Regions from separate parts of the Xanthobacter sp. 91 genome, predicted to be linked through region 3. Evidence: predicted binding sites of a transcription regulator. Region 3 holds the regulator's gene; each other region holds the start of a gene.

Region 1 (9,675 bases), 200 kb from region 3:
GAGCGGCGGTTGTGGTGGCCGAGGCGCCCGTGCCGCCTGAGCCCGTCGCCGCCGGTGCGACCCCCGTATCGAAAATCACCGCCCCCAAGACGCCCGATCCCAAGGCCGGCAAGGCCGCGGAGCCGGTGCCGGTCATCCTCGCCCCGCCCGCCGGCAATGGCGCGGACAGTGCCCGCGCCCGGGCGAGGCAGAACGGCAAGCCCGAGACCGGCAGGCCCGAGAACGCAAAGAAGGCCGACGCCATCGTCGCTTTACCGCCCCTGCCGGATGATCCCGGCCCCGAGGCGGACGCGACGGAGGAGCCGGACCCAACCTCCAAGTCCCGCCGCCTGATGGGGCTCTGAGCGCCGCTGAAGACGATCCCGCCGGTTTCCCTCCTCCCCCTCGCGGGAGAAGGGCGCGCAAGGCGGCCGTTGGGTGTCCCGGCGCGACCCTAATCGCGCCTTCGCCTTGTGGCCGCCCCGCGCCGATGCTATGCGGCGCGGATGACCGCCAGCGCCCAGAAGCACATCCGCAACTTCTCCATCGTCGCCCATATCGACCACGGGAAGTCGACCCTCGCCGACCGCCTGATCCAGATCACCGGCGGGCTCTCCGAGCGCGAGATGACGGAGCAGGTGCTCGACAGCATGGATATCGAGCGCGAGCGCGGCATCACCATCAAGGCGCAGACGGTCCGCCTCTCCTACAAGGCGCACGACGGCGAGACCTACGTCCTCAACCTCATCGACACCCCCGGGCACGTGGATTTCGCCTACGAGGTGAACCGTTCGCTCGCCGCCGTGGAGGGTTCGCTGCTGGTGGTGGACGCCTCCCAGGGCGTGGAGGCGCAGACGCTCGCCAACGTCTACCAGGCCATCGACAACAACCACGACATCGTGCCGGTCCTCAACAAGGTGGACCTGCCCGCCGCCGAGCCGGAGAAGGTGAAGGCGCAGATCGAGGACGTGATCGGCCTCGACGCGTCGGACGCCATCGGCATCTCCGCCAAGACCGGCCTCAACGTCGATCAGGTGCTGGAAGCCATCGTCACCCGCCTGCCGCCCCCCATGGGCGACCGCGATGCGCCGCTGAAGGCGCTGCTGGTGGACAGCTGGTACGACACCTATCTCGGCGTCGTGGTGCTGGTGCGCATCATCGACGGCGTGCTCAAGAAGGGCCAGCGCATCAAGATGATGGCCGCCGACGCCACCTATGACGTGGACCGGGTGGGCGTGTTCACCCCCAAGATGGTGGTGCTGAACGAGCTGGGACCGGGCGAGATCGGCTTCCTCAACGGCTCCATCAAGGAAGTGGCGGACACCCGCGTCGGCGACACCATCACCGAGGAAAAGCGCCCCTGCGCGGAGATGCTGCCGGGCTTCAAGCCGGCGCAGCCGGTGGTGTTCTGCGGCCTGTTCCCGGTGGATGCGGCCCAGTTCGAGGATCTGCGCGCCGCCATGGGCAAGCTGCGTCTCAACGACGCCAGCTTCTCCTTCGAGATGGAGACCTCGGCCGCGCTCGGCTTCGGCTTCCGCTGCGGCTTCCTCGGGCTTTTGCACCTGGAGATCATCCAGGAGCGGCTGGAGCGCGAGTTCAACCTCGATCTCATCGCCACCGCCCCCTCGGTCATCTACCAGATCGAGATGACGGACGGCACGACCATCGACCTGCACAACCCGGCCGACATGCCGGACGTGGTGAAGATCGAGGAGATCCACGAGCCGTGGATCCGCGCCACCATCCTCACCCCGGACGATTATCTCGGCAGCGTGCTCAAGCTGTGCCAGGACCGGCGCGGCAACCAGATCGAGCTCACCTATGTGGGCGCGCGCGCCATGGTCACCTATGACCTGCCGCTGAACGAGGTGGTGTTCGATTTCTACGACCGGCTGAAGTCCATCTCCAAGGGCTACGCCTCGTTCGACTACCAGATCACCGAATACCGCCCCGGCGACCTCGTGAAGATGTCCATCCTCGTCAATGCCGAGCCGGTGGACGCCCTCTCCATGCTGGTCCACCGCACGCGGGCCGAGGCGCGCGGCCGGGTGATGTGCGAGAAGCTGAAGGATCTCATCCCCCAGCACCTCTTCAACATCCCTATCCAGGCCGCCATCGGCGCCAAGATCATCGCCCGCGAGACCATCAAGGCCCTGCGCAAGGACGTGACCGCCAAGTGCTACGGCGGCGACATCACCAGAAAGCGCAAGCTTCTGGACAAGCAGAAGGAAGGCAAGAAGAAGATGCGCCAGTTCGGCAAGGTGGAGATTCCGCAGGAAGCCTTCATCGCCGCCCTGAAGATGGACGAGTGAGGCGGAGCCGGCGGCCTCTTATCCACCTCGGGCGAATCGCGTATGTTCTCTCTACGTTCACTTAGAGGGCAGCGCTATGGCTACCAATCCTCCCAAAGGTGATGGGCACAGGATCGGCGCGGTTCGCGACCGCTCGCAAACTCATAATCCCAAGACCGACCAGTGGGTAAAGCGAGACAGCGATACCGGTCGGTTCATGGACGTCAAAAAGGACGGAACGCCCTTCAAGGGAGTTCGTAAAGAAAAATAGCGGGTATCGCCTCACTCTGCCGGCATCACCCTGGTCCGGGCGGCGGCGGCCTTCGCCTTCCCCTTCCGGCCCACGCGCCCCTTGCGCTTCATCCACCACACCGCGACGCCGGTGATGGCGAGGCCGGCGATCACCACGCCCATGACGGCGATGATGATGCGCCCGGTGAGGCCGAAGACGCGGCCGGAATGGATGGGGAACTGGAGCTGGATGAAGACATCCCCGGCCGTGCCCACGCCCGGCAGGTTGGCGCTCCTGAAGGCCCCCGTCGCGCCGTCGAAATAGAGCCAGCGCGTGTCCAGCGGATCGTCGTGGTCGCCGAAGGCGACGCCGAACACGCCGTAATGGGGCGAGTAGAAGATCTCGCTCGCCGGCTCCTGCCAGCCCCGGGCACGCGCCTCCTTGAGCCCCGCCTCCAGCACCGTGTCGAACGGCAGGGTGCGCTCGCGCAGGGGCGCCAGCGGCGCGCCGGAGAAGGGTGTGGGCGTGAGCTTCGAGAACAGCCCCACCACCGGCTCCACCACCTCCTGCCGCAGGTTCATCGCCACCGAGGAGAGCGCGAGGGCGATCAGCACCACGAACAGCCAGAGCCCGGCCGCGCGGTGCCAGTCGAGGTTCAGGCGGAAGGCGCTGCCGCCCTTGATGGTGAAGGCGGGGCGCCATTTGGCGAGGAACGGCCGGCCGCGCGGCAGGGTGAGCGCGAAGCCGACGAAGCCGTCCACCAGCCACAGCAGCGCCACCACCCCCATGAACAGCACGCCATAGACGCCCGGCAGGCTGAGGTTGTGGTGGAACTCGTAGAGGAAGGGCATCACCTTCAGCGCGGAGAAGCAGCAGGCGCCCCACAGGCGCGCGGCCAGCACCTCGCCACTCACCGGGTCCACCTGGAAGCTGTCGGCCGGAATGTCCATGGCCTCGCCGGTGGCGGGATCGATGGGGCCCATGGCGGCGACATCCGCCGGATGACCGGCCGGCGCCAGCGCCATGTACCAGACCCGTCCGTCGGGATGGCGGGCTTCCACCGCCCGCGCCAGCGCGTCGGGGGAGAGCGGCGTGCCCACCGCCGTGGCGCGGTAGGCCGAGGGGTTCAGCCATTCATCCAGCTCGTGGTGGAAGGCGAGTACGCTGCCTGTCAGCCCCGCCACCACCAGGAACAGCGCGGTGGAGAGGCCGAGGATGCGGTGCGCCCACACCAGGGCCGGCCGCAGGCTGAAGGGCTTGGCCGGTGCGGGTTTGGCCGGTGCGGGCTTGGCGGGCACGGTCTTGGCGGGCACGGTCTTGGCGGGCGCCGGCTTCGTCACGGCGCTCACCAGCGATAGCGCACGGAGGCGATCACCGAGCGTCCCTGCTGCCAGTACCAATAGCCCTCGTTCAGCAGCGCGTTCTGCTGGCCGAAGATGTTCTTGCCGTTCAGCTGGAACTTCCAATTGTCCTTTTCGTAATAGAGCGCGGCGTCCACCGGATATTGCGCGCCATTCTTGTAGAGATTGTTGGTATCCGACCAGAACGGGCCGATGTAGCGGATGCCGGCGCCCACGCCGAAGCCCTTCCAGTCACCGTCCTGCACCGTGTACTTGGCCCAGAGCGAGGCGATGTGCGCCGGCATGTTGGGCGGCGTGTTGCCGATGGTGGGCCGGTCGAGGCTGTTGATGATCTCGCCCTGGGTGAAGGTGTAGGCGGCGGTGAGGTCCAGCCCCTGCGCCAGCTCCACCAGCGCCTCCGCCTCGAAGCCGCGCACGCGCACGTTGCCCACCGGGAGATAGAAGAAGCTCACCGGGTCCGGCACGGCATAATTGTTCTGGGTGATTTGGTAGGCGGAGAGGGTGAAGAAGCTGCGCCCGCCCGTGGGCTGGTACTTCACGCCCGCCTCGTACTGCTCGCCGCTGGAGGGCTCCAGCAGCTGGCCGCTCTGGTCCACATTGATGGAGGGCAGGAAGGAAGTGGCGTAGCTCACATAAGGCGAGACGCCGTTCTCGAACGCATAGAGCAGGCCCGCCTGCCAGGTGAAGGCCTGGTCGTCGCGGTTGGCGGTGTCGATGCCGAAGCTGCTCTGGGTGGTGGAGGCGAAATCCTGCCGCCCGCCGATGAGGAAGCGCCAGCCGTTGCCGAATGCCATCTGGTCCTGGAGATAAAGCCCCACCTGGTTGAGGCCCGCGCCGTCGCGCGAGGTGATGGCCGGCATCACGAGGAGGTTGGGCACGTCGGGGTTGAAGATGTTCACGTCCCCCGCCGGGCCGTTGCCCATGCCGTAGGAACTGTCCAGCCAGAGATAGTCCACGCCGCCCAGCACCTTGTGCTCGACGGGGCCGGTGGTGAACTTGGCCTGCAGCTGGTTGTCGGCCTGGAAGCTGTTGACGGTCTCGACGTAGTTGGTCGCCGTCATGGAGATGAGCGGCCCGTTGACTACGCCATTGGCGTCCATCCACATGCTGTGGTTGTCGATATGGCCGTAGCGGACGTTCTGCTTGGCGCTCCACACGTCGTTGAAGGCGTGCTCCAGCTGGTAGCCGATCTGCTCCTGCGTCTGCTGGATGGCGTTGTACGTGGTCCCCATGGGGATCTTGGTGAGCTGGGTCGGGGTCTGCCAGTACTGGGTGTTCGAGGGCGTGCGGCTGTCCAGCACGCTGCCGAGGATGGTGAGGCGCGTGGTGTCGTTCTGGAACGTCACCGAGGGGGCGAGGAACAGGGCGTTGTTGGTGCTGTAGCTCACCGTGCCGTCGGCGGCGCGGGCGACGCCGGTGAGGCGGTAGAGCACGCTGCCGTCCGTCGTGGCGCGGCCGCCCACGTCGAACGCGGCCTGCGACCAGGCGGGATCGCCGAGCTGGCCTTCCACTTCCGCGAAGGGCGTGTCCACCGGCATCTTGGAGATGCGGTTGATGAGGCCGCCCGGCACCGTCTGGCCGTAGAGCACGCTGGCGGGGCCCTTGATCACGTCGATGCGTTCGAGGCCGTAGGTCTCGGTGCGCCAGGAGGCGAAATTGGCGCTGGGCTGGGCGAGGCTGTCGCGGAAATTGCCGCGCGCAGACACCGAGAAGCCGCGGATGTAGATGTCGTCGAAGCGCGGATCGTAGCCATAGGAGCCGGTGAGCACGCCGGCGGTGTAGGACACGGCGTCCACCACGTTCTGGACGCCCCGGTCGTCCATCTCCTGCCGCGTGACCACGGAGACGGAGCGTGGCGTGTCGATGAGCGGGGTGTCGGTCTTGGTGCCGGCGCCGGAGCGGGTCGCCACATAGCCGTCCACCGGCCCCCAGGCGATCTCGGCCACGCCCTCCACCGTTACCGTGGGCAGGGCGACGGACGGCGCTGCCTCCTGCGCCAGCGCCGTACCCAAGGCGAAGGGCGCCACCAGGGCCGAAGAGACCAGGGCCGAAGAGACCAGCAGGGATTTGGCTGTAACCGCAAGTGTCGAGAATGGCCCCGCCGCGTGACTATGCCGGCTTGCGCCACCGGATTGGCCGTTGTTCTGACGGCGGGGCCGGGGTGGAGAGACTGTATAAACGGACATTTCGGGCTCGGGGCAATTGGGACTACTTTATGCTCTTTTATTAATCAGATACCGCTGGGGCAATAAGCAGGGTGGTATCGCGGGTAATATTGGATTGTCTACAAACGATAACGCTTCTGATCTGTGTGTTGGTTTGAAATAGACTAATTCCAGTCAGGGCCTTTTCCTCCTTATGGCGCAAAGCACTGGGCACGCCGGACCCGTCCGCCGTGGCACAGCTTGTGCTTCGCTCGCCGGGACGGCCCCGCGGACCCGTGGTCCAGGTGCGCGGCCGGCAAGGGGGATAAAGATGGATACGAGCCCGCACGCGGCTCCCGCCGCGCCGGTCGGCCACGGGCTTCAGACGGTGGTGCGCCACACCTATGAGCGCACCCGCTCCGATACCTCCGGCGCGCTCGCCGATTACATTCCCGAACTGGCGCGGGTGGACCCGGACCGCTTCGGCATCGCCGCCGTGTCGGTGGAGGGGGAGGTGGTCGCGGTGGGCGATGCCGACGTGGCGTTCACCATCCAGTCGATTTCGAAGGCATTTGCCTTCTGTCTCGCCCTTGAGGTGGCCGGCCGCGAAAAGGTGCTCTCCCGCGTCGGGGTGGAGCCCTCGGGCGACGCCTTCAACGCCATTGTCTTCGATGCCAAGACCAACCGGCCCTTCAACCCCATGGTGAATGCCGGGGCCATCACCGTGTCCGGCCTGTTGGTGGAGCATCTCGGCGCCGAGGCGCTGGAGTTCGTGCTGGATCGCTTTTCGGCGGCGGCGGGCCGGCGGCTCGCGGTGGACGAGGCGGTGTTCCGCTCGGAGGCGGAGACGGCCCACCGCAACCGCGGCATCGCCCACCTCCTCACCAGCGCCGGCGCGCTCACCGCCGGGGTGGACGCGACGCTGGACCTCTATTTCCGCCAGTGCTCCATATTGGTGACGGCCAGCGACCTCGCCCGCATGGGGGCGACTTTGGCCAATATCGGCGAGAACCCGCTCACCGGCACGACGGCTTTCGCGGTGGACGCGGTGCGCGCCACGCTGGCCGTGATGTTCACCTGCGGGATGTACAATTTCGCCGGCAACTGGGCGTTCGATGTGGGCGTGCCGGCCAAGAGCGGGGTGGGCGGCGGCATCCTCGGGGTGGTCAACCGCCAGCTCGGCATCGCCACCTATTCACCGCGGCTCGACGGGCGCGGCAATTCCGTGCGCGGCATCGCCGCCTTCCGGGAACTGGCCGAGGAACTGGGCCTGCACGTGTTCGACCCCACCAACCGGGGGTCCGCCATGCTCAGCGCCCTCGGGCGCTGAGCCATTCTTGGGTTTTTTGCCGCCTTCGGGCGGTGAGCCTCCGGCGCAGAAGAGGGGCGCGCGGCCCCTCAGGTCATGAGCAGCGCACGTAGACCATGGTGCCGTAGCGCTTGGCCACTTCCGGATCGACGAACTTCAGCACCAGGATGTTGCCGTCGAAGCGCACCACCTGACGGTCGCGCTCGCCGCCGGCCGGGTCGTCCGGCGGGCCGATGTAGACCGGGCCGTTGCCCACCTGCTTCGACACCAGCTCGGTGAGCTTGTTGTCGTCGGCGAGGTACATCATCACGCCGCCATTGGTGCCGGCGGTAATAACATACGGCTGGTTGCCGCAGGAGGCCTTGGCCTGGGCTTCGGTGCGGGTGGCGTCGTCCGGCCGGTGATAGGCGGCGAGGCCCCAGCGGCCGACGAGGCGGTCGGGCGGGATCGGGCTGGTAAAGACCGGGCGCGCGGCCGGCGGGGGCGCGGAAGGGGTGGTCTCGCAGCCGGCGAGGCCGAGGGCCAGCACGGCAAGGGCAGCGCCGGCCAGCGCGGCGCGCGGCCGCCCGAAGGCCGTCCATCCGAACGCGGACCGCCCGAACGCAGATCGCTCGAAAGCAGACTTGGATCCCGCAACCATCTTCGTCATGTGCTTTCCGAGGCCTCCCGCCGCCTGGAACAAGAATGCGACCACCCAGGCAGTCGCCTGACCATAAAGGCTTGCGCCGTCGACGTCGATGCCGTCCGCATCGCCCCCGCCCGCCGTCAAGCCTCAGCTCTTGAACAGCTTATCCCACGGCTCGTTACCGCTTTGCTAGCCCACCGATTGCTGCAGCGCGCCTTGACGTTCGCCGGGCGCGCCCTTATCTCCGCGACGAGCTTGGCACTCTTCATTCGGGAGTGCCAGAACGGCGGGCCAAGGCTCGCGCTCCCCCCGAAGAGGTAACGACCCATGTCCTTCCGTCCTCTGCACGACCGCGTGGTCGTCAAGCGCATCGAAGCCGAGCAGAAGACCGCCGGCGGCATCATCATCCCCGACACCGCCAAGGAAAAGCCCCAGGAGGGCGAGGTGATCGCGGTGGGCGCCGGTGCCCGTGACGAGAGCGGCAAGCTCGTCCCGCTCGACGTGAAGGCCGGCGACCGCGTGCTGTTCGGCAAGTGGTCCGGCACCGAGGTCAAGATCGACGGCCAGGACCTGCTCATCATGAAGGAAAGCGACATCCTCGGCGTCATCGCCAAGTGATGCGTCCGCGCTTCTGAGCCGGTCCACCGAAACAGAATCACAAGGAGGCCGTTATGGCTGCCAAAGAAGTAAAGTTCTCCTCGGACGCGCGCGAGAAGCTGCTGCGCGGCGTCGACATCCTCGCCAATGCGGTGAAGGTGACCCTCGGCCCCAAGGGCCGCAACGTGGTCATCGAGAAGAGCTTCGGCGCCCCCCGCATCACCAAGGACGGTGTGTCGGTGGCCAAGGAGATCGAGCTCGAGGACAAGTTCGAGAACCTCGGCGCCCAGCTCGTGCGTGAGGTCGCCTCCAAGACCAACGATCTCGCCGGCGACGGCACCACCACCGCCACCGTTCTGGCCCAGGCCATCGTGAAGGAAGGCGCCAAGTCGGTCGCCGCCGGCATGAACCCGATGGACCTGAAGCGCGGCATCGACCTCGCCGTCGCCGCGGCCATCGCCGACATCCGCGCCCGCGCCAAGAAGGTCTCCTCCTCCGCCGAAGTCGCGCAGGTTGGCACCATCTCCGCCAACGGCGATGCCTCCATCGGCGAGATGATCGCCGGCGCCATGCAGCGCGTGGGCAACGAAGGCGTCATCACCGTCGAGGAAGCCAAGACCGCCGAGACCGAGCTCGAAGTGGTCGAAGGCATGCAGTTCGACCGCGGCTATCTCTCTCCCTATTTCATCACGAATGCGGAGAAGATGATCGCCGACCTGGAAGAGCCCTTCCTGCTCATCTTCGACAAGAAGCTCTCCGGCCTCCAGCCGATCCTGCCGGTCCTTGAGGCCGTGGTGCAGACCGGTCGTCCCCTCGTCATCATCGCTGAGGACGTGGAAGGCGAGGCGCTCGCCACCCTCGTGGTCAACAAGCTGCGCGGCGGCCTGAAGGTCGCGGCCGTGAAGGCTCCCGGCTTCGGTGATCGCCGCAAGGCGATGCTCGAGGATATCGCCATCCTCACCGGCGGCACCGTGATCTCCGAGGATCTCGGCATCAAGCTCGAGAACGTCACCATCGCCCAGCTCGGCCGCGCGAAGAAGGTCATCCTCGAGAAGGAAAAGACCACCATCGTGGACGGCGTCGGCGAGAAGGCCGACATCGAGGCCCGCGTGAACCAGATCAAGGCGCAGATCGAGG
Region 2 (9,675 bases), 1.9 Mb from region 3:
GTGCCTGTTGTTCGCCATCCACGGCTTCAACCTCGGCATCGACTTCAAGGGCGGCACGCTCATCGAGGCGCAGACCAGCCAGCAGCAGGCCGACATCGGCGCGCTGCGCGAGCACCTGACCGACCTCGACGTGGGCGACGTGCAGATCCAGGAGTTCGGCTCGCCGCGGGACGTGCTGATCCGCATCGGCGCCTTCGGCACCACGGACGAGGCCCAGCAGGCCATCCTCGCCAAGGTGAACGGCGTGCTCGGCACCGATTACACGGTCCGGCGCGTCGAGACGGTCGGCCCGAGCGTGTCCGGCGAGCTGGTGCGTCAGTCCATCCTCGCGCTGGTGCTCGGCGCGGTAGCGGTGCTCGCCTATCTGTGGTTCCGCTTCGAGTGGCAGTTCGCCGTCGGCGCCATCGTGACGACGCTGCACGATATCTTCGTCACGCTGATGATCTATTCGGCGTTCGGCGTGGATTTCGACCTCACGTCCATTGCCGCTATCCTCACCATCATGGGCTATTCGCTCAACGACACGGTGGTGGTGTACGACCGCATCCGCGAGATGCTGCGCCGCTACAAGAAGCTGCCGCTGCCCGAGCTGCTCGACATCGCGGTGAACGCGACCTTCTCGCGAACCATCATCGTCTCCACCACCACCTTCTTCGCCACCCTCGCGCTCTATTTCTTCGGCGGCGAGGTGCTGCGCGGCTTCTCGCTGGCGATGACGGTGGGTGTGGTGATCGGCACCTATTCCACCATCTTCGTCGCCGCCCCGATCCTCATCCATCTCGGCCTGCGTGCCTCCACGGTCAGCCTCCCCACCAAGGACGCGGCGGATCCGGAAGTGAAGGAGCTGGACGAGCTGGTGAAGCTGGAGGCGAAGGACGCCGCTGCCGGAGTCCCGCCCGAGGCCGCGCCTGCGACCGGTGTGTCGTCCAAGAGCGGCAAGGGCAAGAACGGAAAGCCCAACGGCAAGGCCGGTCCCGCGCGTCCGGCCAAGGCCTGAGGCGCGGACGTGGCCGCCCCGGACGGCGCGCCCTTCCTGCCGCGGCAGGTCGCCATCGACGGTTATGGCGACACCTTCTTCCACTTCGCCGGCATGTCCCATGCCGGCTCCATCCTCGCGCTGCCGTCCGGCATCCGCGGCTGGGCGCCGGTGCGCGTGGCCGAGATCGATGCCGCTTCGCTCGCGCCCGTGGTGGTGGATGCCGGGGCCGTCGAGCTGCTCCTCATCGGCACGGGCAAGGACCCGGCGCACCTCAAGGAGCCGCTCAAGCAGATCCTGCGCGAGGCCGGCATCCGGTTCGAGCTGATGCCCACGCCCTCCGCCGCCGCCACCTACAACGTGCTCCTCGCCGAGGGCCGGCGGGTCGGTGCGGCGCTGATCGCGGTCTGAGCCATGGAAAACCCGGCGCTCGACGACAAGGCGCTCGACGAAGCCTATGCCTATTGCGCCACACAGGTGCAGGCGCAGGATCGCGACCGCTTCCTCGCCGCCTTGTTCGCCCCGCAGGACAAGCGCAAGCACCTGCTCGCCCTCTACGCCTACAATCTGGATGTCGCCCGGGTGCGTGAGGTGGTGCGCGAGGCGCTGCCCGGCGAGGTGCGACTCGCCTGGTGGCGGGAGGTGATCGAGGGGGAGGGCAGGGGCGATGTGGCCGGGCATCCCATTGCCGCCGCGCTCATCGACACCATCGCGCGCTTCCGCCTGCCGCGCCAAAGCCTGATCGCCATGGCCGATGCGCGGGTCTTCGACCTGTATGATGATCCCATGCCCACTGTCGGCGATCTCGAAGGCTATGCCGGCGAGACCGCCTCGGCGCTGCTCCAGCTCTCGGCCTTGATTCTGCTGCCGGACGTGGGTCGCTCCGGCGACCTTGCGGGGCACGGCGGCGTCGCCATCGCCATGACTGGCCTGATGCGCGCTTTCCCCATCCATGCCGCGCGCGGGCAATGCTACATCCCGCTGGATGTCCTCGCCCGCCATGGCGTGGGTCGGGAGGAGGCGGTGTCGGGCTCGGTCACGCCGGGCCTGCTGGCGGCGCTGGCGGACTTGCGGGAGACGGCGGCCCGCCATTTGTGGGAAGCCCGCGAGGCGGCCGGGCAGACCTATGCCGCCACCTCCATCGCCGCACCTTTCCTGCCGCTGGCGCTGGTGGCCGGTGATCTCAAGGCGTTGGCCAGGGTGCGCGACCCGTTCCGCCAGCCCGCCGGCCTCTCCCCCTTCCGCCGTCAGTTCGCCATGTGGTGGGCCGCCCAGCAGGCCGTGCGCGGACGCATCTGGTTCTGAGGCTTGCGCTGTCATGCCCCGGTTCATCCGGGGCATCCACGCCGCCGACCTTCAGCCTTCCCACAACGGCAGGTCGCCCCGCGCCCAGCCTTCCTTCGTCTCGGCCACATAGTTCCCATACCGGCCCGCTGCGATGGCGGCGCGGGCGCCGGCCATGAGCTGCTGGTAGTAGTGGATGTTGGCCCAGGAGATCAGCATGGCCCCCAGCATCTCCTCGCAGCGCACGAGGTGGTGGAGATAGGCGCGGGAATAATCGCGCAAGGCCGGGCAGTCGCTCTCCTCGTCCAGCGGACGCGGGTCTTCCGCGTGGCGGGCGTTCTTCAGATTGATGCGGCCGAAGCGGGTGAAGGCCAGCGCATGCCGGCCGGAGCGCGTGGGCATCACGCAGTCGAACATGTCGATGCCGCGCGCGACGCTCTCCAGCAGATCGTCCGGCGTGCCGACGCCCATGAGGTAGCGGGGCTTGGTCGTCGGCAGGTGCGGCGCCACCGTCTCGATCATGGCGAGCATGACCTCCTGCGGCTCGCCCACCGCAAGGCCACCGATGGAATAGCCGGGGAAGTCCATGTCCGCGAGGGCGCGGGCCGACTCGACCCGCAGCGCCGGCACGGCGCCGCCCTGCACGATACCGAAGAGCGCGCGGCCCTTGGGCTGCGTCTCGAACGCGCGCTTGGAACGCTCCGCCCAGCGGAGCGACAGGCGCATGGCGCGCTCGGCCTCCTCGTCGGTGCAGGGCAAGCGCACGCACTCGTCGAGCTGCATCTGGATGTCGGCGCCGAGCAGGCCCTGGATCTCCACCGAGCGTTCCGGGCTCATCTCGTGATAGGCGCCGTCCACATGGGAGCGGAAGGTGACGCCCTGTTCGCTCATCTTGCGCAGGCTCGACAGGCTCATCACCTGGAAGCCGCCGGAATCGGTGAGGATCGGCCCGTCCCAGCGCATGAACTTGTGCAGGCCGCCGAGCTTCGCCACCCGCTCGGCGCCGGGGCGCAGCATGAGGTGATAGGTGTTGCCGAGCACGATATCCGCGCCCGCCGCCTTCACCTGGTCGAAATAGAGCCCCTTCACCGTCGCGGCCGTGCCCACTGGCATGAAAGCCGGTGTGCGGATGCGCCCGCGCGGGGTGGAGACGAAGCCGGTGCGGGCGGCGCCGTCGGTGGCGGAGAGGGTGAAGGAAAAGGTGTCGGCAGGCGTTTCGGACGTCATGCGCCGCCTTGTGGCAGAAGCAGGCACGCATCGCCATAGGAATAGAAGCGGTAATTTTCCGCAATCGCATGGGCATAGGCGCGCTTCTGCGCCTCATGGCCGATGAAGGCCGCCACCAGCATCACCAGCGTCGAGCGCGGCAAGTGGAAGTTGGTGAGCATTCCGTCCACCGCGCGGAAACGGTAGCCGGGGGTGATGAAGATGTCCGTCTCCCCCACGAAGGGCCGAATGGCGCCGTCCTCTCCCGCCGCGCTCTCGATCAGCCGGGTGGAGGTGGAGCCGATGGTGAAGATGCGCCCGCCTTTGGCCTTCACCGCATTGAGGGCGTCGGCCGTCTCGCGCGTCACTTCTCCCCACTCGGCGTGCATGGTGTGGCCGGAGGTGTCATCGGCCTTCACCGGTAGGAAGGTGCCGGCGCCCACATGCAGCGTCACCTTGTGCAGCGCCGCGCCGGCGGTGGCCATGCGGGTGATAAGGTCCGGCGTGAAATGCAGGCTCGCGGTCGGCGCCGCCACCGAGCCGGCGACACGGGCGAACAGGGTCTGGTAGTCGTCCTTGTCCCGCGCATCCTCGTGGCGGCGGGCGGCGATATAGGGCGGGATGGGCATGTGCCCCACGGCCGCTACCGCCTCGTCCAGCACGTCTCCGGCGAAATCGAAGGCGAGGACGATGGAGCCGTCGTCCTCCTTGGCCGCAACGGTCGCATCGAGCGTGCCCAGCAGGCAGGCGCCGCCCTCGCCGCCGAAGCGGATGCGGTCGCCGACCCGCAGGCGCTTGCCCGGCTTGGCGAAGGCGCGCCAGCGGTCCGGCGCGAGACGCTTGATGAGGTTCGCCTCCAACGCCACGTCCGAGCCGCCCTCGCGCGAGCGCACGCCCTCCAGCGCGGCGGGGATGACGCGGGTGTCGTTCACCACCACCGTATCGCCGGGCCGCAGGAAGTCCGGCAGGTCGCGCACGATGCGGTCCTCCAGCTCCGGCGTGGCGCCGGGGCGGACGACGAGCATCCGCGCCGTGTCGCGCGGCTCGGCGGGGCGCAGGGCGATGCGCTCCTCGGGGAGGTGGAAATCGAAGGCGTCGACACGCATGGAGGGGGAAGGTCTCAGAAGATGGCGATGGCGCCCTGGTAGATGGCCCAACTCATCAGCGCTGTCACCATCAGCCCGAGGATCGTCGCGCCGAAGCCGGCGAGGATGACGAGGCCGTCCCGCTCCACGAGGCCGAGGCCGAAGATGCAGACGGCAAATCCCGGCGGCAGATTGCCGAGGAAGGGGATGGGCAGCAGCAGGATGAAGCCCAGCACCACCACCGTCGCGCCCACGATCCGCCGGGCCGTGGGGCCGGCGAACTCTTCGAAGCGGGGGCGGGAGACGCGCTCGAACCGCTCGATCCACGGCCGGGAGCGGGTGACGATCGATTCCAGCATGGCGCGGGAGAAGGTGCGGCGGGCAATCCACGCCGGCAGCCACAATTCCTGCCGGCCCAGCATCATCTGCAGGCCGATGAGGCCCAGGATGATGCCGCACACCACGGGGATGCCCGGCGGCATGGGGATGCAGTTGGGTATGCCGAAGATGAGGAAGAGAATGCCGAAGGCGCGATTGCGCAGCGCGTTCACCAGATCGCCGATGGCGACCTGATCCGCCTCCTGCGCGGCGAGCACGGCGGCCAGGAGTTCGGATGTTCGTGGCGTGCGGTGATCCAAGGCGCCCTCATGGAATGGACGCTTCAGCTACAACCGGAAAACGGCAGCGGGAGGGCACTGGGGCGCAAAAATTCCGCTGGGTCAGGCCTGCGCTGTTCCCATCACGCCGCACATGGAATTGAGCGGACATGCACGCCCCACCCCCGCGGGGACGTGCATGTCCTCACCGCCCGATCGAAACCATAAAGACCGTTGACTGATACGGAAAGTCCCTGACGCAGGGAGATTGCTCCACATCAGTTCAAAAGGAACATTCCGTCCACGGACCGCAACTCGGCGGGCTTGATGAGGCCGGAATGGGCGACGCGCACGGAATGGAGCGGCCCCTCGATCTCGCGTCGCCAGAATTCCAGGAACTTGTTCAGCTCCGGAAAGCGCGGGCACAGGTCGTAGTCCTGCCAGAGGAAGGTCTGGAGCAGGCCGGGGTGGTCGGGCATGCGATAGAGGATCTCGGCCGTGGCGAGGCCGTAGCCTTCCATCTGCAGGACGAAGTCACGCGACACCTTGGCAGCCATGGGTCACACCTCCAATCCGCGGCCCCGCCGCCAACAGGGCTGGGGAAGACGGGACCGGACACTTCATTGTCGGCTACGCACTTTGCCGTGGCCAAGGCTAAAGATTGGTTTCCGTCTGCAAAAACAATGCTCTAGCAGCCTTCGATCCGGACTGCTGACAGCGCCGGGCCGCGCCCGGGCTCGCGCTGTGCGTAGCCGGCGAGCCGCCCGGCTTCCGCTCAAACTGAAGGGAGACGGGCTGCTGGCACTCAGTTCCCTTGAGTGCTAAATTTTTTGAGCCGACCCCTTGCGGCTCCAATTTGCCGCCCTTAGATCGCGGTCGGGCCGGGTTGAGGGGTTCCCGGCGCCTTCAAAACAGGCAACCCCGATGGACAACATCGAACCGGAGGTCTCCCTATGGGTTTCCGTCCCCTGCACGACCGCGTGGTCGTCAAGCGCATCGAGGCCGAGCAGAAGTCGGCCGGCGGCATCATTATCCCCGACACCGCCAAGGAGAAGCCGCAGCAGGGCGAAGTCGTCGCGGTCGGTCCCGGCGCCCGTAACGAGAAGGGCGAACTGGTGGCGCTCGACGTCAAGGCTGGCGACATCGTGCTGTTCGGCAAGTGGTCCGGCACCGAAGTGAAGATCGACGGCCAGGATCTCCTCATCATGAAGGAGAGCGACATCCTCGGCGTCATCGAGAACGCGGCCGGCGTCAAGAAAGCGGCCTGAACTCAGGCGGCCTGATTTTCAGTCGCAGGGCCGAGGCAGCCCCAGGCGCCCGGTCCCGCGGCATTCGCCATTCCGTTTAATCGTCCCAATCTGAAGGAGCACGCCACATGGCTGCCAAGGACGTGAAATTCTCCGTAGACGCGCGCGACAAGGTTCTGCGCGGCGTCGACATCCTCGCCAACGCCGTGAAGGTCACGCTCGGCCCCAAGGGCCGCAACGTGGTCATCGAGAAGAGCTTCGGCGCCCCCCGCATCACCAAGGACGGTGTGTCGGTGGCCAAGGAGATCGAGCTGGAAGACAAGTTCGAGAACCTCGGCGCCCAGCTCGTGCGTGAGGTCGCCTCCAAGACCAACGACCTCGCCGGCGACGGCACCACCACCGCCACCGTGCTGGCCCAGGCCATCGTGAAGGAAGGCGCCAAGGCGGTTGCCGCCGGCATGAACCCGATGGACCTGAAGCGCGGCATCGACGTCGCGGTGGACGCCATCGTGAAGGACCTCGCCGCCAACTCGCGCAAGGTGACCTCCAACGACGAGATCGCCCAGGTCGGCACCATCTCCGCCAACGGCGACGCCGAGGTCGGCAAGTTCCTCGCCGAGGCGATGAAGAAGGTCGGCAACGAGGGTGTCATCACCGTCGAGGAAGCCAAGACCGCCGAGACCGAGCTGGATGTCGTGGAAGGCATGCAGTTCGACCGTGGCTATCTCTCTCCGTACTTCATCACCAATGCGGAGAAGATGCGCGTTGAGTTCGAGGAGCCCTACATCCTCATCAACGAGAAGAAGCTCGCCGGCCTGCAGGAGCTGCTGCCCGTGCTCGAGGCGGTGGTGCAGTCGGCCCGTCCGCTGCTGATCATCGCCGAGGACGTGGAAGGCGAGGCTCTCGCCACCCTCGTGGTGAACAAGCTGCGCGGCGGCCTGAAGGTGGCTGCGGTCAAGGCTCCGGGCTTCGGCGATCGCCGCAAGGCCATGCTGCAGGACATCGCGATCCTGACCGGCGGCACCGTGATCTCCGAGGAAGTCGGCATCAAGCTCGACAGCGTGAACCTCTCCATGCTCGGCCGCGCCAAGAAGGTGGTGATCGAGAAGGAGAACACCACGATCGTCGACGGCGCCGGCGAGAAGGCCGACATTGAGGCGCGCATCGCCCAGATCCGCGCGCAGATCGAGACCACCACCTCCGACTATGACCGCGAGAAGGCCCAGGAGCGCCTCGCCAAGCTCGCCGGCGGCGTTGCCGTGGTGCGCGTGGGCGGCTCGACCGAGGTCGAGGTCAAGGAGAAGAAGGATCGCGTTGACGACGCCCTGCACGCCACCCGCGCTGCGGTGGAAGAAGGCATCGTCCCCGGCGGCGGCGTGGCCCTGCTGCGCTCCATCAAGGTGCTCGACGGCCTCAAGGTCGACAATGCCGACCAGAAGACCGGCATCGAGATCGTCCGCCGCGCCATCCAGGCTCCGGCGCGCCAGATCGTGCAGAATGCCGGCGACGACGGCTCCGTCGTGGTGGGCAAGATCCTCGAGTCCAACGACTACACCTTCGGCTACAACGCCCAGACCGGCGAATATGTGGACATGGTGAAGGCGGGCATCATCGACCCCACCAAGGTCGTGCGCACCGCCCTGCAGGATGCTGCCTCCGTGTCCGGCCTGCTCATCACCACCGAGGCCCTCATCGCCGAGCTGCCGAAGAAGAACGCTCCCGCGGCCCCGGCCATGCCGGGCGGCGGCATGGACTTCTGAGGTAGAGCGGACCTCTGACGTCGCCCGTGATTTTGGGCGGTTATTTCAACGGAACGGCCGGGCATTTTGCCCGGCCGTTCTCGTTTTGGGGCTGGTGAAGTGCATTCCCCAGCGTCATGAATTTCCCCTGCGCCAGATTGAAATAACTCTATATCACAGGGCTTTGCCGACAATGTTGGGGGGCACGGGTTAGCTTCTGCAGCGAATGGGAGTATAAGGTTGCGAGCCAGCTATTCCCGGCGGAGGGATCGCCAGCCTGTCCGTTTTGATTATTGGTGATGCGCGATGCCTGTTCGCTTGATCTCGCGCACGTCTGCCGGGCGTGCTGTTTTCCGTGCTTCTTCGCTGACGCCCAGGGGCGCGGCTGTGCTTTCGTTGGGCCTGTTGCTGGCCGTGACCTCAGGGCCTGCCGCCGTTCTGGCGCAGCCGGCTCCTCCCGCCGAGACGCACCAGCACGCGGCGCCTGCTGCCGCGGTGGCGCCCACCCCGGCTGCAATTCCGTCCACGACCGCTTCCTCCACGGCCGCCCCCTCGACGACCGCGCCTTCCGAGGCGGCCCCTTCCGCCGCCGCTCCTTCTGCCGCCGCTCCAGCCGAGTTTGCGCCCGCTCCGTGGGCACCCAAGCCGGTTGAGCCTGCCCCCTCCGTGCCGGCGCCCGAGAGCGTCGCCGACGCACGTCTGCCCCATGACCTGTCCCCCTGGGGCATGTTCATGGCCGCCGATATGGTTGTGAAGGCGGTGATGCTGGGCCTCGCCTTCGCCTCCGTCCTCACCTGGAGCGTGTGGTTCGCGAAATCCCTCGAGCTGCTGTTCGCCCGCCGTGCCGTCTCCCGCACGCTGAAGGCGCTGCGCGGGGCCGTCACCCTGTCCGATGCCGCGGCCGAAATGCCCAAGGCTAACAGCCCGGCCACCGCCACCGTGCGCGCCGCGCTCGCCGAGTGGCACGCCTCTGCCGGCCTGCCGGTGGACGGCATCAAGGAGCGCGTCGCCGTCGCCCTCTCGCGCATCGAGGCCAAGGCCGGCCGGCGCATGACGGCGGGCACCGGCGTGCTCGCGACCATCGGCGCCACGGCGCCCTTCGTCGGCCTGTTCGGTACGGTATGGGGCATCATGAATGCCTTCATCGGCATCTCGAAGGCCCAGACCACCAATCTCGCGGTGGTCGCTCCCGGCATCGCCGAAGCGTTGCTCGCCACCGCCATCGGCCTGGTGGCGGCCATCCCGGCGGTGGTGATCTACAACGTGTTCGCCCGCGCCATCGCCGCCTACAAGGCGAACCTCGCCGACACGTCCGCCGAGGTGATGCGCCATCTCTCCCGCGACCTCGACCGCGCCGCGGCCGAGGTGGAGGCCCCGCGCCTGCGCACCGCCGCGGAGTGAGCCCCCATGGCCGCCAAGCTTGATCATGGCGGGGACGACCTCGCCGAAAACCACGAGATCAATGTCACGCCGTTCATCGACGTGATGCTGGTACTGCTCATCATCTTCATGGTGGCGGCGCCCCTCGCCACGGTGGACGTG
Region 3 (9,675 bases):
CTGCGCCGTCACCTCCTGCGTCACGTCCCACAGGGCGCGAGACAGGTCGTCGTCGGGCAGGATGAGTTTGCCGGCGCCGTACAGCCGCTCGAACGGCGTGCCCGGCTCGATGGTGAGCTGGTAGAGGGACAGGTGCTCGCAGCCTTCAGCGAGCGCGCGCCGCAGCTCAGCCGCCCAGGCTTCGGGCGTCTGGCGCGGACGGGCATAGATGAGATCGAAGGACACACGATCGAATGCACGGCGCGCGATGCCCACGGCAGCCAGCGCCTCGGCGACCGAGTGCATCCGCCCGAGCCCTTGGAGGTCCGCATCGTCCAGGGCCTGCACCCCGAGGGAGACGCGGTTGACGCCCGCAGCCCGATAGCCGTGGAACCGCTCCGCCTCCACGGAGGTCGGATTCGCCTCCAGCGTCACCTCGGCATCGGCAGTGAGCGGCCAGGCCTCGTTGATGGCCTCCAGGATCGCGCCGACGGTGGTGGGGGCCATGAGGGAAGGCGTGCCACCGCCGAAGAAGACCGTCTCCGCGTTTCGCGGTCCCGACAGGGCCCGCATGTGGGCGATCTCGCGCCGGAAGGCCGCGATGTAGCGCGCCTCGTCCGGCGGCACGAGCCGGACGTGGCTGTTGAAGTCGCAATAGGGGCATTTGGCCTTGCAGAACGGCCAATGCACATAGACACCGAAGCCGCCCTGCGTGTCCTCGATGCCGTCAACACCCTCGCCCCCCATCGGGAGAGGGCGTGCCGGAGGGTTCGCGGACGGAGCCTGATCCAAGATTGCGCTCACCCCTTCAGGCAAGCCTGCGAGAGCTTCAGGAAGGCGCGGGCACGGTGGGAAAGGCCGAAGCCCTTGGGCGGCATACCGTGCTTCTCGTCGGCCGTCATCTCGGCGAAGGTCTTCACATGGCCCTCGGGGAGGAACATGGGATCGTAGCCGAACCCCTTGGCGCCACGGGGCGGCCAAACGAGGGTGCCGTCCACGGTGCCCTCGAACTCCTCCAGATGCCCATCCGGCCAGGCGATGCAGAGCGCCGAGACGAAGCGGGCATGGCGCTGGCCGGGCTCGGTGGCGCCGACCTTCCGAAGTTCGGCCTCCACCTTCTCCATGGCCATCTCGAAATCGCGGTCGGGTCCCGCCCAACGGGCTGTGTGGATGCCTGGCGCACCGCCGAGGGCGTCAATGACGAGGCCGCTGTCGTCGGCAAACGCCGGAAGCTGGGCGGCGTTGGCCGCCGCCACAGCTTTCAGGCGGGCGTTTCCCTCGAAGGTGGTCTCGGTTTCCTCCGGCTCGGGCAGACCGAGCTCGCCAGCGGAGACGGCCTCCACCCCGTGAGGCTCCAGCAGCATCTTCATTTCGATGAGCTTGCCGGGATTGTGGGTGGCCACCACCAGCCGGCCGGTGAGCTGGCGCGCCATCAGCCGATCGCCAGCTTCTGGAGGGAGACGAGCTGATCCACACCCGAGCGGGCCAGCGACAGCAGCGAGAGCAGTTCGTCCTGGGTGAAGGGCGTCTTTTCCGCCGTACCCTGGATTTCCACGATGCCGCCAGTTCCGGTCATGACGAAATTGGCATCGGTCTCGGCCACCGAATCCTCGGCATAATCGAGGTCGAGCACCGGCGTCCCCTCGTAGATGCCGCAGGAGACCGCCGCCACGTGCTGCTTGAGCGGCATCTCCTTGATCATGGAGCGGGACTTCATCCAGCTCAGGCAATCATGAAGCGCGATCCAGGCGCCGGTGATGGAGGCGGTGCGGGTGCCGCCGTCGGCCTGGAGCACGTCGCAGTCGATGGTGATCTGCTTCTCGCCCATCGCCACGAGATCCGTGACCGAGCGGAGCGAACGCCCGATCAGCCGCTGGATCTCCTGGGTGCGGCCGGACTGCTTGCCGGTGGTGGATTCGCGTCGGGTGCGGTCGTGGGTGGCGCGGGGCAGCATGGAATATTCCGCCGTCACCCAGCCGCGTCCCTGGCCCTTCAGCCACGGCGGCAGGCGCTCCTCCAGCGTCGCGGAGACGAGAACGTGGGTGTCGCCGAACTTCACGAGGCAGGAGCCTTCCGCGTGGCGCATCACGCCCCGTTCAAAGGACACCGCGCGCATCTCGTCGGGGGCGCGCTTGCTGGGCCGCATAATGGATACCTCTTTGTGCGTCATGGGCGCTCCTTTTAGAGCGCCGCGCGCCGGGAGGAAAGCAAGGGCGGTAGGAGCCCCCGCGTGGCGCTTGAACCCAGCCCCGGCGAGGGACACATTAGAGCCAGCGAAATCCTTGGCTCCGAAGGCTGAACCCGTGGCGCTCGATCCGTTCCTGCCCCTCTCGACCGGCGGCCTCGCGCAGATCGACCAGCGTTCGCGCGAGATTTTCCGCCAGATCGTGGAGAGTTACCTCGCCACCGGTGAGCCGGTGGGCTCGCGCAACATTGCCCGCCTGATCCCCATGACCCTCTCTCCCGCCTCGGTCCGCAACGTGATGGCGGACCTGGAGGCGGCCGGGCTGATCTATGCCCCCCATACCAGCGCCGGGCGCCTGCCCACCGAGCGCGGCCTGCGCTTCTTCGTCGATGCGCTCATGGAGGTGGGCGACGTCAACGAGCGTGACCGGGCCAATATCGAAACGCAGGTGCTCGCCGCCGCACGCACCACCACGGTGGAAGGCGTTCTGCAGGAAGCCTCCGCTTTGCTCTCGGGCCTCGCCCGCGGTGCCGGGGTCGTCACGGCCACCAAGACCGACCCCCGCCTGAAGCATGTGGAATTCGTGCCGCTGGAGCCGGGCCGCGCTCTCGTCATCCTCGTATCGGAGGACGGGCAGGTGGAAAACCGCGCGCTCGCCCTTCCGCCCGGCTTGCCGACCTCCGCCCTCACCGAGGCCACCAATTTCCTCAATGCCCACATCCGCGGCCGCACCCTCTCCGACGCCCGGCAGGAGATGGAGAGCCTGCTCGCCGAGATCAACCGCGACCTCGACACCCTGACCGCCCGCGTGGTGGAGGCGGGGCTCGCCTCCTGGTCCGGCGACGGGCCGGGCGAGCGGACCCTCATTGTGCGCGGTCAGGCGAAGCTGCTGGAGGATCTCAGGGCGCTGGAGGATCTGGAGCGCATCCGCCTGCTGTTCGACGATCTCGAGACCAAGCGCGAGGTCTCCGAACTGCTCGGCCGGGCGGAGGAGGCGCAGGCGCTGCGCATCTTCATCGGCTCGGAGAACCGGCTGTTCTCCCTTTCCGGCTCCTCCACCATCGTCGCGCCCTACCGCGATGGGCAGGGACGCGTCTTGGGCGTGCTGGGTGTCATCGGCCCGACGCGGCTCAATTACGGCCGCATCGTCCCCATGGTGGACTTCACCGCCCGCCTCGTGAGCCGGGTACTGGGCGCACCGGGTGCGGACGCTGCGTGAGGGATAAGGATCACCACGACTTGATTTTTCCCCCCATCGCCCCGATATGCGCCGGGACGATTGGCCTTTGCCCGGTGGCGTAGTGACCTCGGGCGAATCTCAAGGCAGGGGAAGTAACCGGATGAGCGAGCAGAAGCGCGCGCCCGAGACCGGCGGCGACGCAAGCGAAAACGGTGCCGCGCAGGGCAATGCGCAGGTGAACGAGGCGACCGCCGAGGCGGAAGCCACCGCTATGGCGGACGCCGCCATCGGCGACCCGGCGGGCGACAAGGCGCGCCTGGAAGGCGAGATCGCGAGCCTCAAGGACAAGTTCCTGCGCGCCTTCGCGGAGGCGGAGAATGTGCGCCGCCGCGCCGAGAAGGAAATCCAGGACGCCAAGACCTACGGCATTGCCTCCTTCGCCCGCGACGTGCTGAACGTGGCGGACGATCTCGCCCGGGCCCTCGGCTCGGTAGAGGCGGACGCAAAGGCGACCGCAGAAGGCAGTTTCAAGGCGCTGCTGGACGGACTGGAGCTGACCGAGCGCGGCCTCGTGAAGGCGCTGGAGAAGCACGGCATCCGCAAGATCGAGCCGAAGGGGGAGAAGTTCGATCCCAACCTTCATCAGGCCATGTTCGAGGTGCCGGACCCGAGCGTGCCGACCGGTACCGTGGTGCAGGTGGTGCAGGCCGGCTACGTCATCGGCGAGCGCGTTCTGCGGCCCGCCATGGTCGGTGTCGCCCGCGGTGGCCCGAAGGCTGAGACGAACAAGGCCGCCGGCGCGGCCTGAATCAGGCTCTCTGGAAGATCACATATCGTTGGAGGCGGCGACATCCCGCCTCCCGCGGTCGCTGCCGCCTGGGCCGCGACCCGATCCGATGAGGTCGGCAAGCGCATCGGCGATGACACGGCTGGTGTACGGCTTGGCCACCCGCGGCGCGTCGACGAATTCCGCCGGCATGCGCACGCTGCCAGTATAGCCCGAGCAGAAGATGAAGGGGATGCCGCGCTCGGCCAGGATCGCCGCGGCCGGATAGACCGGCTCGCCCGCAAGGTTCACGTCGAGGATCGCGGCGTCGATGCGCTCGGACGACGCGGCCGAGACCGCGGCGGCGAGGCTCGCGATCGGCCCGACCACGGTGTAGCCCAGCGACCTCAGATTGTCTTCGAGCCCCAGTGCCACGAGAAACTCGTCCTCAACGACGAGCACCCGCCTTCCCGACAAGATCATTCTTCAACGCCTTGGCTGACTGCATGTCCCCTCAGGGCCATGTCGGGGGTCAACCAGCGGCCGGGGGAAAAGTTCCACGCCCCGCAGCAAGGTATTGAAAGAAAACCGGAAGGGCCGGAAACCGCCCTTCCGGGATCACAAGCGGAAGGTCAGTCCTTCGCGCGCTCCACGTAGGAAGCGTCGGCGGTCATGACGACAACACGCGTACCGGACGCGATGTGCGGCGGCACCATGGTGCGGACGCCGTTGGAGAGCATGGCGGGCTTGTAGGAGGAAGAGGCCGTCTGGCCCTTCACGGTCGGCTCGGTGTCCACGATCTCCAGCACCACGCGGGCCGGCAGCTCGATCGCGATCGGCACGCCATTGTGGGTGGAGAGCATGCATTCCATGCCTTCCTGGAGATAGACGGACTGGTCGCCCATGACATCCTTCGGCACGGTCACCTGATCATAGGTTTCCGGGTTCATGAAGGTGTAGCCGTCGGAATCCTCGTAGAGGAAGGTATGCGGGCGATCTTCCACGAAGGCGCGCTCCACCTGCTCGGTGGTGCGGTAGCGCTCGGAGATCTTCACGCCGTCGGAGATGCGGCGCATGTCGAGCTGCGTCACCGGCGTGCCCTTGCCGGGATGGATATTCTCGGCAGTGAGAACAACGTACAGCTTGTCGTCGATGTCGACCACGTTGCCCTTGCGCAGGGTGCTGGCGATAACCTTGACCACGTCGGCTCTTCCTTGACCTGATGCGCGGCGCCCGCGCCGATTGGAAAACGGTTGACGGCGGCGCCGTCTGGCTGGTTCGGCGCGCACCATAGCGATAATGGCGCGCAACGCCAGTCTTGCACTCGTCTTTCCGGCCCCGAGGCCAAGTGGCGGCGGGCAGCCCAGGTGGCCGCAACGAGGAACCTACGTCATGGCGGTATCGAACTCTTCGCTGGCGCCTCCCTCCCCGCCGTGGTGGCGACCCGACGTTCACGCGGACCGCCGCCCCTTCCTGCTCGCGCGCGGGCGCATCGCCGCCGCCGTGCGCGCAGGCTTCGCGCAGGACGGTTTCATCGAGGTCGAGACGTCGGCGCTGCAGGTCTCGCCGGGCAACGAGACCCACCTCCACGCCTTCGGGACTGAGCTGATCGGCCCGGACGGGACAACTCACCGACTTTACCTGCGCACCTCACCCGAGTTCGCGGCCAAGAAGCTGCTCGCGGCCGGGGAGCCGAAGATCTTCGAGTTCGCCCGCGTGTTCCGCAATCGGGAGCGTGGCATGGCACACCATCCCGAGTTCACCATGCTGGAATGGTATCGCGCCGGTGCGCCCTACACGGCGATGATGGAGGATTGCGCCGCCCTCCTCGCCCGCGCCGCCGAGGCCGGCGGAGCCTCGGCCTTCCACTATCGCGGCAAGACCTGCGATCCCTTCGCCGCCCCGGAGCGCCTGACGCTCGTCGCGGCCTTCGCCCGCCATGCGGGGATGGACCTTGAGGCCCTTCTGCCGGCCGCGGGGGAAGCACCGGATGCCGCCGCCTTCGCCCGCGCCGCGACCGAGGCCGGCATCCGCACTGCGCCTGACGACACCTGGGGCGACGTGTTCTCGCGCGTGCTGGTGGAGAAGATCGAGCCTCATCTCGGCGTCGGCCGCCCCACCATCCTGACAGACTATCCCGTGAGCGAGGCGGCTCTCGCCCGGCCGAAGCCGGAGGATCCGCGCTTCGCCGAGCGGTTCGAGCTCTATTGCTGCGGGCTGGAACTCGCAAACGCCTTCGGCGAGCTGACGGACGCGGACGAGCAGCGCCGGCGCTTCGAAAAGGACATGGACGAGAAGGAACGGCTCTATGGGGAGCGCTATCCGCTCGACGAGGACTTCCTCGCGGCGCTGACGCTCATACCTCCGGCCAGCGGCTGTGCCCTCGGCTTCGACCGGCTCGCTTTGCTGGCAAGCGGAGCGAGGCGGATCGAGGACGTGCTCTGGGCGCCGGTCGCTGGACTTTAGATCAGCCTTGCGACCGCTCCGGCCCCAAGTCTCAGCAGAATCAGTTGATCTCGAACAGGGTCGAGAAGCCGGAGATGTCGAACACCTCACGGATCTGCGGCTGGAGCGAAGAGAGCGCGAGCTTGCGCTTCGCCCCGCGCATGGCCTTGCCGGCCACCAGCAGCGCCCGCAGACCGGAGGAGGACACATAGTCCACTCCGGCGAGGTTCACCACGATCCCCCCGTCGGTCATGGAGACGACCTCCATGAGGCTCGCCTCGAACGGCTTGGCGTTGGGCGTGTCGAGACGCCCCGCCACCTTCAGCACCACGTCGCTTCCGACCTGCTCACGTTCGATGTGCATCGGCCCCTACTCGCTTGATGTCCGCCTCCGCGGCGGCCGGACGCTCCGGATTATCCTCATTCTCCGGCGTGCGCAACGCAATCGCGCTGCGGCGCACCAGCCAGATCGCCCGCTCGAACAGGCTGGTCGCCAGCAGCAGCTGCCGCGCGTCCGCCCCCGCGTCGAGTGCCGTAGCGGCAAGCTGGCGGCGGATGCGGTTCAACATCTCCGACCGATCGCCGGAGAGCGCGATGATGAGGTCGAGATCATCGGCCGGCCCATCGGTGGCGTCGGCGAGGGACAAAGTGATCGCCCGTAACGATTCCGACAGGGCAAAGGCGAGCGGCGGCACCTCGTCGAAGCCCTCCACCACCTCGGTGAAGTCGTGCAGCGTGTCCTGGAGCGTGCGCACGTTTTCCACAAGCGCCTGGTGATGCAGGGCGATTTCCAGACTGTCGCGGGCGAGGCCGACAGCGATGAGCTCCGAAATGAACTGGTCCACAGCAAGGCCCACCGAGGCAGCGCCACGCCACAGGGCCAGCCGTTCGCCGGCGTCGCCGTTGTCCGTCTGGTCGAGGTCCGGCAGCAGGGTCGGCAAGAGCTTGATGAGCCGCAGGGTCTCGCTAACGGCGAGGTCGAGTGCCGTCGAGGGGTCCGCCAGCGCTTCGTCATGGATGAAGCGCGGGCGAGAGGCGCCATCCTCCAGCGTGGGCGGGCTCATGGCGGCGGCGAACCTCTCGGAAAGCCCTCGCGCGAAAGCCACCGGGATCGCGCCCGCCACCTGAAGGGCGAGGAACAGAACCGACAGGGACATGGACGCCTTGTCGTTGCCCACGGCAGAGAGGGTCGAGAAGCCGTCGAAGCCGACCACCCCGCCAAGGCCGAAGAAGGCTCCGACGATGAGGCAGCCCACGGCCTTCACCAGAACATGGACATAACAGAGTTGGCGGCCGGTCCCCTCCAGCCCGCCGGCCGAGAGAATGGCCGCAAACCCGGAACCAAGATTCGCGCCGAGCACGATGAAGACCGCATCGTGGAGGCCGAGGAGGCCGGCCTGCATCAGGGCCAGGACCAGAATCGTTGGGGTCGAGGACGACTGGCTGACGGCGGAAACCGCAAACCCGAGAAAGAAGCCGAGGAGCGGAGTCAGATGGTCGGCGAGACTGCCCGCGACCGACGCAATGTCCAGCGCCCGCGGCGCCTGCTTGATGAAATCGAGGCCAAGCAGGGCCAGCGCGAGGCCGAAGGCGACGCCCATCCATTGCGCCATGCCGCGACGGCGGTCCAGCTTGAAATGGAAGGCGAGCCCGACGGTGCCGACGATGTAAAGCACGAGCAGGCGGAAATCGATTGCCGCCACGAACACCAGCGCAGACGTCCCCACATTGCCGCCGGCGACGACCGGAATGGCATCGCGCGTAGTGAAGGCACCGCCGCGCACGAGATTGCCGCTGATGACCGCGACGGCATTGGAGGATTGCGTGGCCGCTCCCGCCAGCGTCCCGCACAGCAGCCCCATCACCGGGGAGCGCGTCGCCCGGCGCAGCAGTGCGCGCACCTTGCGGCCCGTGGCCTGCTGCAGGTGTGTGGCCATGGCCTTGAGGCCAACGAACAGAAGGCCGAGGCCGGCCAGGAGCTCGGCAATGACAAGCATCGATAAGAAAGACCCGACGGCACGAGAGGCAAGCCGCAGACGCGCTCAATGTTTCGCGGATGCTGCGGCACGGCTCCCCGAGCGGACATCATAGACCGCGGAGTGCGACACTCTTGTGAGCAACCTCACCCGGCCGCGTTGGCCACCAGCGTCAGCTGGTTTTCCTCACCTTCCCGGCTGTAGTCGAGCGTCTCGAGGAAATGCCGCATCAGTTGCACGCCGTGACCGCCGATCCGGGCGTCCTCGATGCTGTCGGGGACCACCGGCTCGGCGATGCTGGTGGGATCGAAGGGCACGCCGTTGTCGATCAGGCGCACCGCCACCCGCCCCTCTGGCAGGCGCCAGCATTCGATTCGGATGTGCGGTTGTCGGTCGGTGCCCGCAAAGCCGTAGGAGACGACGTTGGTCAGCGCCTCCTCGAGGCTCAGCTCCAGCGCGAAGCGGGTGGCATCCGGCCAGCCCTGTTCGTCAGCCAGCGTGCCGAGCCAGCCCGTGGCGTCGGTGATGTCGTCGATGCGCGCGCCCACATCGATGGTCGAGACAAGGGTTCCGGCCGCGGGCGTCGCCATGGGATCCGCCGTCAGGTTGCCGGGGAGATGCCCGCCGCCGCGAGCGCCTCGTCCCGCGTGGCGTGGATGCCGACGAGCTGATCGACCCCGGTGGAGCGCAGCACCTTCTCCACCTGAGGGTCACACGCGAAAAGCCCCATGATGCCCCCCTTGCGATGCAGCCCCTTGGCACCCGCAAGCAGCAGGCGGATGCCGATGGAGGCCATGAACGGCGTGCCGGACAGGTCCACCACGAGCACGCGCGCGGCCTCGCAGGACGACTTGAACTCCGGCTCCACCGCCGCCGCGCCGGCGATGTCGAGCCGGCCTTCCAGGCGCACGAGGATGATGTCGGGGCCGAGGGGGGTCCTCTCGATCTTCATGGGGCCAGTATCTCTCTGGATCGGGATGCCCGCACCGCGTGGGCACAGATTCAGCAAACCATACGACAGTTTCGTGACGCGGAGCAGGGGCCCCGGAAGGGCCTGCCCGCTCGTGTGTCAGGCTTTTCGGGGGCGGGCGTACAGCACGCCGGCAGCGCCGGAATCGGTGCGGCAGCGGGCGTAGCCGTGCCA

Evidence for each region. Region 3 encodes HrcA, which represses chaperone genes, less so after heat shock. Its sites were predicted from a motif close to GTTAGCACTCNCNNNNNGNGAGTGCTAAC; they were not measured.
Region 1: the regulator HrcA is predicted to act here: its motif matches at 8,196-8,224, upstream of groES (co-chaperone GroES).
Region 2: the regulator HrcA is predicted to act here: its motif matches at 5,945-5,973, upstream of groES (co-chaperone GroES).

What each region holds. Positions count from the first base shown of each region.
Region 1 covers NZ_JNIB01000001.1:2,259,882-2,269,556, forward strand. Annotated here, with positions in the region: gene A37E_RS0110695 (heme biosynthesis HemY N-terminal domain-containing protein) at 1-344, shown strand, start outside; gene lepA (translation elongation factor 4) at 486-2,291, shown strand; gene A37E_RS0110705 (PepSY-associated TM helix domain-containing protein) at 2,553-3,842, opposite strand; gene A37E_RS0110710 (TonB-dependent siderophore receptor) at 3,848-5,875, opposite strand; gene glsA (glutaminase A) at 6,339-7,337, shown strand; gene A37E_RS0110720 (hypothetical protein) at 7,411-7,965, opposite strand; gene groES (co-chaperone GroES) at 8,269-8,559, shown strand; gene groL (chaperonin GroEL) at 8,613-9,675, shown strand, end outside.
Region 2 covers NZ_JNIB01000001.1:4,374,529-4,384,203, forward strand. Annotated here, with positions in the region: gene secF (protein translocase subunit SecF) at 1-997, shown strand, start outside; gene A37E_RS0120425 (Mth938-like domain-containing protein) at 1,007-1,387, shown strand; gene A37E_RS0120430 (phytoene/squalene synthase family protein) at 1,391-2,281, shown strand; gene tgt (tRNA guanosine(34) transglycosylase Tgt) at 2,333-3,487, opposite strand; gene queA (tRNA preQ1(34) S-adenosylmethionine ribosyltransferase-isomerase QueA) at 3,484-4,572, opposite strand; gene A37E_RS0120445 (exopolysaccharide biosynthesis protein) at 4,587-5,189, opposite strand; gene A37E_RS0120450 (usg protein) at 5,426-5,704, opposite strand; gene groES (co-chaperone GroES) at 6,101-6,415, shown strand; gene groL (chaperonin GroEL) at 6,523-8,154, shown strand; gene exbB (tonB-system energizer ExbB) at 8,440-9,534, shown strand; gene exbD (TonB system transport protein ExbD) at 9,541-9,675, shown strand, end outside.
Region 3 covers NZ_JNIB01000001.1:2,459,185-2,468,859, reverse strand. Annotated here, with positions in the region: gene hemW (radical SAM family heme chaperone HemW) at 1-726, opposite strand, end outside; gene rdgB (RdgB/HAM1 family non-canonical purine NTP pyrophosphatase) at 780-1,412, opposite strand; gene rph (ribonuclease PH) at 1,412-2,125, opposite strand; gene hrcA (heat-inducible transcriptional repressor HrcA) at 2,283-3,383, shown strand; gene grpE (nucleotide exchange factor GrpE) at 3,505-4,152, shown strand; gene A37E_RS0111630 (response regulator) at 4,171-4,572, opposite strand; gene efp (elongation factor P) at 4,743-5,312, opposite strand; gene epmA (EF-P lysine aminoacylase EpmA) at 5,503-6,576, shown strand; gene A37E_RS0111615 (STAS domain-containing protein) at 6,617-6,919, opposite strand; gene A37E_RS0111610 (Na/Pi symporter) at 6,903-8,552, opposite strand; gene A37E_RS0111605 (ATP-binding protein) at 8,678-9,121, opposite strand; gene A37E_RS0111600 (STAS domain-containing protein) at 9,133-9,483, opposite strand; gene A37E_RS0111595 (hypothetical protein) at 9,601-9,675, opposite strand, start outside.